Regions from separate parts of the Arthrobacter sp. AIWTK1 genome, predicted to be linked through region 2. Evidence: riboswitches for the same ligand, from Rfam matches in the RefSeq annotation. Region 2 holds a riboswitch; the other holds the start of a gene.
The links. A riboswitch is a leader RNA that binds a small molecule or an ion and turns the genes downstream of it on or off. The one in region 2 is predicted to bind S-adenosylmethionine.
Positions count from the first base shown of each region.

Region 1: another riboswitch for S-adenosylmethionine. It lies ahead of AC1MDG_RS06735 (bifunctional o-acetylhomoserine/o-acetylserine sulfhydrylase); the one in region 2 lies ahead of AC1MDG_RS13420 (aminotransferase class V-fold PLP-dependent enzyme).

Region 1 is NZ_CM155287.1:1,478,652-1,483,854, reverse strand. Features, by position in the region: gene AC1MDG_RS06735 (bifunctional o-acetylhomoserine/o-acetylserine sulfhydrylase) at 38-1,354, opposite strand; SAM riboswitch class IV at 1,415-1,530, opposite strand; gene AC1MDG_RS06730 (VOC family protein) at 1,691-2,329, shown strand; gene AC1MDG_RS06725 (CPBP family intramembrane glutamic endopeptidase) at 2,491-3,258, opposite strand; gene AC1MDG_RS06720 (histidine phosphatase family protein) at 3,366-4,046, shown strand; gene hutI (imidazolonepropionase) at 4,065-5,203, opposite strand, start outside.
Region 2 is NZ_CM155287.1:2,909,578-2,914,780, forward strand. Features, by position in the region: gene rsgA (ribosome small subunit-dependent GTPase A) at 1-561, shown strand, start outside; gene hisN (histidinol-phosphatase) at 602-1,414, shown strand; SAM riboswitch class IV at 1,643-1,756, shown strand; gene AC1MDG_RS13420 (aminotransferase class V-fold PLP-dependent enzyme) at 1,791-3,212, shown strand; gene AC1MDG_RS13425 (class I SAM-dependent methyltransferase) at 3,276-4,049, shown strand; gene AC1MDG_RS13430 (metal-dependent transcriptional regulator) at 4,081-4,794, shown strand; gene AC1MDG_RS13435 (hypothetical protein) at 4,921-5,203, shown strand, end outside.

The sequences.
Region 1 (5,203 bases), 1.4 Mb from region 2:
TGTGACCCCCGGCGTCGGGCGCCGGGGGTCACAGTGTTCAGTCGCCCTTGGCTGCGCGGAAACCGGCGTCGAGGTCGGCGATAATGTCATCGATGTGCTCGAGCCCCACCGAGAGGCGGACCAGGCCCGGTGTCACCCCCGCCACCGCCTGCTGTTCCGCAGTCAACTGGCTGTGCGTGGTCGACGCCGGATGGATGACCAGCGAGCGCACGTCACCGATGTTTGCCACGTGGGAGTGCAGTTCCAGCGCGTCCACGAACCGCTTGCCGGCCTCCGCCCCGCCGGCGATGTTGAAGGACACGATCGCGCCGGTGCCCTTGGGCCCGTACTTGCGGCCGCGCTCGTACCAGGGGCTGGACGGCAGGCCCGCATAGGCCACGGATTCGACGTCGGCCCTCGCCTCCAGCCACTCTGCAACACTCACCGCATTGGCCACGTGGCGCTCAACGCGCAGGCTCAGCGTTTCCAGGCCCTGGGCGATAAGGAAGGCGTTGAACGGGGAAACCGCTGAGCCCAGGTCACGCAGGAGCTGGACGCGGGCCTTGAGGATGTAGGAAAGATTCGCGCCCAGGGCGCCCCCGGCGCCGAGGTCCCGCGCGTAGACAAGCCCGTTGTAGGTGGGGTCCGGGGTGTTGAACCCCGGGAACTTGTCCGGATCCTTGCCGAAATCAAAGTTGCCCGAGTCCACGATCACACCGGCGATGGCGCTGCCGTGCCCGCCAAGGTACTTCGTTGCCGAGTGGACCACGATGTCGGCGCCCCATTCCAGGGGCCGGATGAGATAGGGGGTGGACAGCGTGTTGTCCACGATCAGCGGGACGCCTGCCTCGTGGGCGGCGCGGGAGACGCCCTCGATGTCCAGGACGTCCTGGCGGGGGTTGGACACCACTTCGGCGAAGAAGAGCTTGGTGTTCGGCCGGACGGCGTCCTTCCACTGCTGGAGGTTGTCCGGGTCCTCCACGAACGTCACGGAGATGCCGAACTTCTTCAGGGTGTGGGCCAGCAGGTTGTAGGTGCCGCCGTAGAGGCTGGGGCTGGCCACCACATGGTCGCCGGCCTCGGCGACGTTGAGGATGGCGAATGTCTCCGCAGCCTGTCCCGAGCTGAGCAGCAGCGCTGCCAGTCCACCCTCAAGGCTGGCCACGCGCTGCTCCACCGCATCCTGGGTGGGGTTGCCGATACGCGTGTAGATGGGCGCCAGTTCGGCCAGCGCGAAACGGTTCGCGGCGCTTTCGGCGCTGGGGAAGACGAACGACGTCGTCTGGTAGATGGGCAGGGCCCTGGCGCCGGTGGCGCTGTCCGGCTCCTGGCCGGCGTGGATCTGGCGGGTTTCGAATGACCATGCATTGGACATCGGGGGGCTCCTTCCAAGGAGGGCACCATGGCCGGGCGTACGGTATGCCGGGACGGTCTGGTGCCGCGCTTGCCGCCCGGCGGTTGCCGGAGGGCCAGGTCTTCACCCGGGGCACCCCACCGCGGAACGAGGGTTGCCGGCCAGCAAGCCGGGGCTCGATGCTGGCGCTCATGACCTGAACCCAGTGTAGAAAGGGCGGATTGTGTGTGAACAGGTTTGTGACGAAGGACGTCGGCCGCGTGATTTCACGGACCTCAGGCCGGTCCGGAACAACATCCCACCCCGGTAAGGGTACCCTTAGCTGAGAGCTCCATCACAAAGTGCCAAGATGAGGGCATGCGCATGGATCACGTCTCTTACGCCTGTGAACAGGATGGCCTGGCTGCCACCACCGACCGTATTGCATCTGCCCTCGGCGTCGAAGCCGTCAAGGGCGGGGTACACCCCCGTTTTGGCACCCGCAACATGATTATCCCGCTTGCCGGGCACAAGTACCTGGAGGTCGTGGAGGTCCTGGACCACCCGGCATCCGACAAGGCTCCGTTCGGGCAGGCTGTCCGGGCCCGCTCCGCAGCGGGCGGCGGCTGGATGGGCTGGTGCGTCGAAGTGGACGACCTGGCACCGTTCGAAGAACGCCTCGGCCGCTCGGCTGTTAACGGCAACCGCAAGTTCCCCGACGGCCGCGAACTCGTCTGGAAGCAGATTGGCATCCTTGGCCTCATTGCGGATCCGCAGGTGCCGTACATGCTCAAGTGGGAGGGCGACCCGGAGCTTCACCCGTCCAACGCCTACCCAAGCAACGTTAAGATGTCCAGCCTCACCATCGCCGGCTCGGCCGAGCGTGTCACGGAATGGCTCGGCCAACCCGTCGAAAAGCCGCTCGAAGATGTGGCCGTTGAATGGGTTGCTCCGAAGGGAACGCCGGGAATCCTCTCCGTCACGTTCGAAACCGCCTCCGGGGCAGTAACCATCTAACCCCCTTCCACCGTGTGGACCGCAGGGACCACGGGCAGCGCGCTGCCGTGACAAACTTCGGCCGCTATCAGCGGGTGCCAATGACGCCACCCACCGATAGCGGCCGAATCCTTTTAAGCGGCTGGCCTGAGGCGTCACTCAGGCGTCCCTGAGCAGTACAGCTAGCCCAGCCCGATGGCCTTGCCGAAGAGGCTGAACCCGACGAACGCCACGATGTCCAACAGCGCGTGGGCAATCACCAGCGGCATGACCCGGCGGGTCTTCGTGTAGATCCAGGCGAAGACAACGCCCATGACTGCGTTGCCGATGAACGGACCGAAGCCCTGGTAGAGGTGGTAGCTGCCCCGGAGCATGGAGCTGGCGAAGATGGCCAGCGGCATGCCCCAGCCGAACTTGCCGAGACGGTCCAGCAGGTACCCCACCACAATGACTTCCTCCACGATCCCGTGCCGGATTGCGGACAGGATCAGCACGGGAATCGTCCACCAGTAGGCATCCAGCGCGCTGGGGATGATGGCCGTAGTGATGCCCAGGGCCCGGCCGGCTGCGTACAGCCCCAGCGAGGGGATGCCGATCAGCGCTGCAAGGCCCAGCCCCTGCAGCAGGTCCCTCCCCGGGCGGGCGAAGTTGAAGCCGAGTTGGCGGAAGGCCGAGGCCCCGGACTGCCCCGCCGCCCGGTGCTCGGTGAGGAAGTAGATGACCAGCGCCACCGGCACCAGCGCGAAAAAAATGTCCAGCAACTGATACGTCAGGTCGAAGTATTCGCGGCTGCTCTGCGACCGGTTGAGGGTGGAGGTCCCTTCGGCCAAGGGGGCACGCGTCAGCTTGTCCAGCAGCTGCACCACCGAATACACGGCGGACTGCCCCAGCGACAGACCCAGGACAATCCAGACTTCTATCCGCAGACGACGGCGGGAGGGAACCAGCATGTTCCTATCTTGCCTTCCCTTTCTGGTTCTTTCCTGTCCGCCGCTTCGGGAGCCCCCGGGCAACGCAACCCGGAAGCTGCGTGGTCCGGGGCCTATGCTTGGGATTTATGAGTGCGCCCGGAAAAATCATCATGATCCGGCATGGCCAGTCCGCCGCCAATGCCGACACTTCCATTTATAACCGGGTGCCTGATTACCGGATACCGCTGACCGAACTCGGCGTGGCACAGGCCCGGGCAGCGGGCGAGAACATCCGCCGCGAACTTAACGGGCAGCCGGTGTGTGTCTATGTGTCGCCGTATCTCCGGGCCTACCAGACCCTCGAAGCGCTCAACCTGGGACCGCTCGTGGAGCGGATCATCGAAGAACCCAGGCTCCGCGAACAGGACTGGGCCAACTTCCAGATCGCCGGGGACATCGAGGACCAGAAGGAGCTCCGGAACGCCTATGGCCACTTCTTCTACCGGTTCCGCGAGGGTGAATCCGGCTCCGACGTCTACGACCGGATCTCCTCGTTTATGGAAACCCTGCACCGGCACTGGTCCAAGCCCAGCTACGCTCCGAACGCCCTCTTTGTGACCCACGGGCTGACGATGCGGCTGTTCTGCATGCGCTGGTTCCACTGGTCCGTGGAGTATTTCGAGTCCCTCAACAACCCGGACAATGCCGAGGTGCGGATCCTGGTGCGCACCCGCAAGGGCAAGTACGAACTGGACAAGCCGTTCAGCCAGTGGGAGGACCGCCGGGTGGACGAGACAGTCCTGGACGCTCCGCCCATGGTCTTCTAGGTCCTCCCAACCGGCGCGCTAGCGGGCGCGGACGCCCGCCCGCCAGACGGCGTGGGTCAGCGGGATGCCCGGCCGGTAGGCCAGGTGCGTGGCGGAGGGTGCGTTGAGCAGGTGCAGATCCGCGCGGTGCCCGAGGGCGATGGAACCCACCGCCCGTTCGCCGTCGACGTCGTTCCCCGATTCCCGCCGTAGCGCGAGCGCACCGCCGTACGTCGCGGCACGGACGGCCTCGTGGACGCTCAGCCGCATCTGGAGGACCGCGGTGGTGACGCAGAACGCCATGGAGCTCGTATAGGAGGTGCCGGGGTTGCAGTTGGAGGCCAGGGCAATCGGCACCCCGGCGTCGAGCAGCTCGCGCCCGGGGGCCAGCGGCTGGCGGGTCGAGAGGTCGCAGGCCGGCAGGCACGTCGCGACGGTGCCCCGCTCGCCGGCGCCGGCCGCCGATTCCCAGCCGGACCAGGTGTCCGCGAGGGCGTGGACGTCGGCGCGGGACAGGTAGTTCACGTGGTCCACGCTGGCGGCCCCGAATTCAACCGCCAACCTCACCCCGGGCCCCTCTCCCAGCTGGTTGCCGTGGACGCGCAGGCCCAGGCCCGCGTCCTTGCAGGCCTGCAGCACACGGCGCGACTGTTCCTCGTTGAAGGCCCCCTGCTCGCAGAACACGTCCGCCCAGCTGACGTAGGGCCGCACGGCCGCCAGCATGGGCCCGCACACCAGGTCGGTGTATTCGTCCGGGTCTTCACCTGCTGGGACCAGGTGGGCGCCCAGGTAGGTGACTTCGTCCGCCACCGTGGAGGCGATGCGCGCGCTGCGCGTTTCGTTCTCCACGTCCAGTCCGTAGCCGGTCTTGGTTTCCAGGTACGTGGTTCCCTGCGAGACTGCTTCGGCCACGCGGCCCAGGGCGAGCCGGGTGAGGTCGTAGTCGCTCGTCCCGCGGGTGGCGCCCATGGTCACGGCGATACCGCCGGCGCTGTAGCTTTCGCCGGCCATCCGGGCCTCGAACTCCGCAGTCCTGTCACCGGCAAAGATCAGGTGCGTGTGCGAATCCACCCAGCCCGGCAGCAGAGCGCGGCCGCCGGCGTCCACTGCGTCGTCGGCGGCCGGCGCTGCCGACGCCGGCCCGAGCCAGGAGATACGCTCCCCTTCGATCACCACGG
Region 2 (5,203 bases):
ATCAGCCGAACGGCCGACGCCGCGGCCTCCGGGATCGATGCACGCTCCGATGACGGGCTGTCAGCGCGGCTGGACAGCGACGCCGTCTCGCAGCTGCGGGCCCACCTCGACGGCAAAGTCACCGTGATGCTCGGCCATTCCGGAGTGGGGAAGTCCACCATGGTCAACGCCCTCACCGGAGCCGAGCGGGCCACGGGAGGGGTCAACGCGGTCACAGGCCGCGGACGGCACACGTCGTCGTCGGCGCTTGCGTTGCGCATCAGTGACGCGCCCGCCGGAAGCTGGATCATCGACACACCCGGCATCAGGTCCTTCGGCCTGGCCCATGTGGATCCGGACCGGATCCTGCGTTCGTTCCCCGACCTCGAACCCGGCACGGACGCTTGCGAACGCGGCTGCAAGCACGATGCGTCCGCCGTCAACTGCGGTGTGGATGCCTGGGTGGCCGAGGGACACGCGGGCCCGTCGGGTGCCGCGCGCCTGGCGTCCCTGCGGCGGTTGCTCGGCACCGACCCCCGGATGGAAGCTCAGGATGCCAAAGAACTCGGCATCGTTTCGTGACATCCCGGCCGGGCGGCCGCAGAGACGGTAGTTTGGAACCATGACCCAACCCGCTTCGAGCTACAACGATGACCTGCGCCTCGCCCATGTCCTGGCCGACTCTGTTGACTCCCAGACCATGAGCCGCTTCAAGGCGCTGGACCTTCAGATTGAAACCAAACCGGATCTGACGCCGGTAACGGATGCTGACAAGGCAGCTGAAGAGTCCATCCGCGGCCAGCTCTCCCGTTCCCGTCCGCGGGATGCCGTCCTCGGTGAAGAGTTCGGCAGTTCCGGGCACGGTTCCCGCCGCTGGATCATCGACCCCATTGACGGCACCAAGAATTTCGTCCGCGGCGTCCCGGTGTGGGCCACCCTGATCGCCCTCGTGGATGAGGGCGAGCCGGTGGTCGGCCTGGTCAGCGCGCCGGCGCTGGGCAAGCGCTGGTGGGCCGCGAAGGGAGCCGGCGCCTATATGGGGCGGTCGCTTGCTGCTGCCACGAGGTTGAAGGTTTCGAACGTGTCCAGGCTGTCGGACGCCTCCCTCTCCTATTCGAGCCTTGGCGGCTGGAAGGACCGCGGCAACCTGGACGAATTCCTGGGCCTCACCGAGGAAGTCTGGCGGACCCGTGCCTACGGTGACTTCTGGTCCTATTGCCTGGTGGCCGAGGGAGCGGTGGACATCGCCTGCGAGCCGGAGCTCAACCTTTACGACATGGCCGCCCTGGTGCCGATCGTCACCGAAGCCGGCGGCCGCTTCACATCGCTGGAGGGAGTGGACGGCCCGTTTGGCGGAAATGCCCTGGCCACCAATTCAATCCTCCATTCCGAGGTCCTCAAACGGCTGAACCCGGACCTCGACGACCTCCTCTGAGGCGCACCGCGGCTGGTGGCCGCTGAGCCGCGGCGCGGCTACATCGCCCGCGCCACGTCGGCGGCAGGCAACAGCCATAAGCCGAATAAAACGACGGCGGATGGCCCTCCCGGGGGCGTCCGCCGTCGTTTTATTCGGCGGGAATGCCATTCTTCCGCGTGCGTAACAAAGAGCTTAATAATTGCCGTGGCTTTCCCGCGGCGCAGTGAATGTCCTAATCTCGAAACAGGTCACGAGTGCCAGCGCTAAACCCCGGTTTGCTGGCCGGCAACCCTCCATTCGCGGTGGGGTGCCCCGGGTGACGACCAGGCCGGTCCGGAACGGACCCGGCAAGCGCGGATCCCCCAGTGCGGGGTCCCTTTACAGTGAGGTCCCCATGACTACTGCCACTTTCCCCGCAAACGCCGCAACCACGTCCGCCGCAGGCTTTCTGGACCAGCGCTTCACTGTTGCCCAGCGCCCCCTCTCAGCCGTCACCGGCGCGGAGATCCAGGCTCCCCTGATTCAGGGCGGGCATGTCCGTTACGCGAACCTCGATTACGGCGCTTCCGCTCCGGCGCTGTCCGTCGTCTCGGCCTACCTCAACGAGATCCTGCCGTACTACGCCAGCGTGCACCGCGGCGCGGGCTACGCCTCTCAGATCAGCACGTCAGTGTATGAAAACGCCCGGAACATCGTCCGCGATTTCGTGGGGGGCAGGGCTGACGATTCGGTCATTTTCACCCGGAACACCACGGACTCGCTGAACTTGCTGGCCGGGTGCCTGCCGGTGGCCGACGGCCGCCCCACCGGCGAGGTTTTGTACCTGGACATTGAACACCACGCCAACCTGCTCCCGTGGCAGGGCGTGCCACACCGCAGCGTTGTTGCCGCTCCCACGCTGAAAGCCACGCTCGAAAACCTGCGCTCAGAGCTCCAACAGGGTGACATTAGCCTGCTGGCCGTCACGGGCGCTTCCAACGTCACCGGCGAAATCCTCCCCATCCGCGAACTGGCCGCGCTGGCCCACGAACACGGCGCAAGGATCGTTGTGGACGCGGCCCAGCTGGCCCCGCACCGCCGCATCGACATCGCCGCGGACGACGTCGACTACCTCGCCTTCTCGGGCCACAAGCTGTACGCGCCTTTCGGCAGCGGCGTCCTGGTGGGCCGGCCGGACTGGCTCGACGCCGGAACCCCGCACCTCGCAGGAGGCGGAGCCGTCCGTGAGGCGCGGCTGGATTCCGTCAGCTGGACCACAGGACCGGCACGGCACGAGGGCGGCTCGCCCAACGTCCTTGGCGCCGCCACCCTGGCCCGGGCCACCCAGGTCATCGGCGCACTTGACCAGGAACTGTGGCACGCCCATGAGACCGCCATCCGGTCTTTCCTCGTTGAGGGACTGCAGAAGATCGACGGCGTCACTGTGCACCAAATCTTCAGCGACACCGACCAGGCCACGGACACCATCGGTGTGGTCAACTTCTCCGTCGCCGGCTACGACGCCGGCCTCGTGGCGGCCTACCTTTCCGCAGAACACGGCGTGGGCCTGCGGGATGGCCGCTTCTGCGCCCACCCGCTGCTGAAGCGCCTGGGGCTGCCGTCGGGCTCGCTGCGGGCAAGCTTCGGCGTCGGCTCCCGGCTGGAGGACGCCCAGCGCCTGCTCGCAGGCATCGAGGAGCTCCGCCGGACCGGCCTTGGCTGGGACTACGTGGTGGACTCGGGCCGCTGGGTGCCGGCCAACGACACCCGCAGCTACCCGGAGTGGGCACCCAACACCCCCGGCACCGCCGGCGCAGCGCCCTGCACCGAAGACTGAGGCCGCTGCGCGTGGGGTAAATTCGAGGGGTAAGAATTCCAGCCTGCCCGAAGGAGACTGCACGTGGCACGGGGAGGCCCCAAACTGCACCACCAGCGCCGCTACGAACTCGGCCAAAGCTTCCAGGACGGCGGCGAACACTATGATCGAGTCCGCCCCGGCTACCCTGCCGATTCAGTGGACTGGCTGCTCCGGAGCGCCGGCGGCACCGGCGGGGCGTCCGACGCCGCTGACATCGGGGCCGGGACGGGGAAGTACACCGCCTTGCTGGTGCAGCGCGGACTGGCCGTCTCGGCCGTGGATCCCTCACCGGACATGCTAACCCAACTACGGCTCGCCCTCCCCGGGGTTCCTGCGACGGAAGGCACGGCAGAGGCGACCGGACTCGCGGACGCGGCGTTCGACGTCGTCACCGTTGCCCAGGCATGGCACTGGTGCGACCCCCGCCTGGCCAGCACCGAGCTGTCCCGCATTCTCCGGCCCGGCGGCGTCCTGGGCCTGATCTGGAACCAGCTGGATACGTCCGTCCCGTGGGTCCATCGACTCTCCCGGATCATGCATGCCGGCGATGTGCACAAGCCGGATTTCCGCCCCGCGGTCGGACCCGAGTTCGCCGGGCTCGAGAGCCACCTGACCCGATGGGAAGATCCTGTGACAACCGGCGACATCGTCGAACTGGCAAAGTCCCGCAGCTATTACCTCGCCGCCGGTGAAAGCATCCGGGCCAAGGTCCGCGCCAACCTGGACTGGTACCTCCACGAGCACCTGGGGCACTCCGCCGCGGACGTCATCGGGCTCCCCTACCTGACCCAGACCTGGCAGGCGTTCAAGGCATGAGTGCCGCGGCCAAAGCGGTAGGCTTGGACTCGTGAAGACCAGCGCGCCCTCCTCCTCCATCGAGGACTACGTCAAGGTCATCTACTCCTTTACGGAGTGGCAGGATAAACCCATCACGTCCTCACAGCTGGCACAGCGGCTCGGCGTCGCCAACTCGTCGGTCTCGGAAATGGTCCGCAAACTCAAGGACCAGGGCCTGGTTGACCACAAACCGTACAGCGCCATCACGCTCACGGCCGACGGCATCCGGCTGGCGCTCTCCATGGTGCGGCGGCACCGGCTCATCGAGACCTACCTGGTCCAGGAACTCGGCTACAGCTGGGACGAAGTCCATGACGAAGCCGAACTCCTGGAACACGCCGTGTCGGATACCTTCATCGAACGGATGGCCGGCAAGCTCGGTAATCCCCTCCGCGACCCGCACGGTGATCCCATCCCGGCAGCCGACGGCACCGTCCAGATGCCGCATGCGCACCGGATGAGCGAACTCGACGAGGGTCACAAAGGCCGCATCACCCGGATCAGCGACGACAATCCCGAGCTCCTGCGCTATCTTGCCGCCCAGGAAATCGACCTGGACGCCGATATCGAGGTGCTGGGCCGGAAACCGTTCGGCGGAGCCCTCGTAGTCAGGATTGCGTCCGCAGGCGCCGACCGCGAATTCGATCTTGCCGATGAGGTCTCGTCGGCGCTGTGGGTGCACAGCGAATCCCGCCACGCCGGATGCCGGCTGGCGGACGCCTGACTTTCCGCCCGAATGAAACCTGCCGGAAGCCCCGGCTCGCCGACTGACAGCGCGCGCCTGGCCGCCTGACGGCGGAGTCCCGTCGTCGTGAACCCGGTGCGGCCACGCGTCCCGTATCGTTAAACGATGGTTACGCGACGTGAAGCAGCTCAGATCCTCGATATTCCTCTGGAAATGGCGCACCGTCACGGTATCCCCGCCCGGCTCTCGGACGCTGAGCTGTCCGAACTCCTGGACAATCCCCCGGCCTGGCTCGTCCAGTCAAAGGCAAACCGGACCGGCAAGCGGCCCGTCTGGGTCCAGCTGACGTGCGCTGTCTGCGGTTTCTCGGAGGCCGCCCGGCCCAAGAAATGGTGGCCGCCGTTCACCTACGTCTGCTGCGTCCATCACGCACCGGGCGACCTGCCGC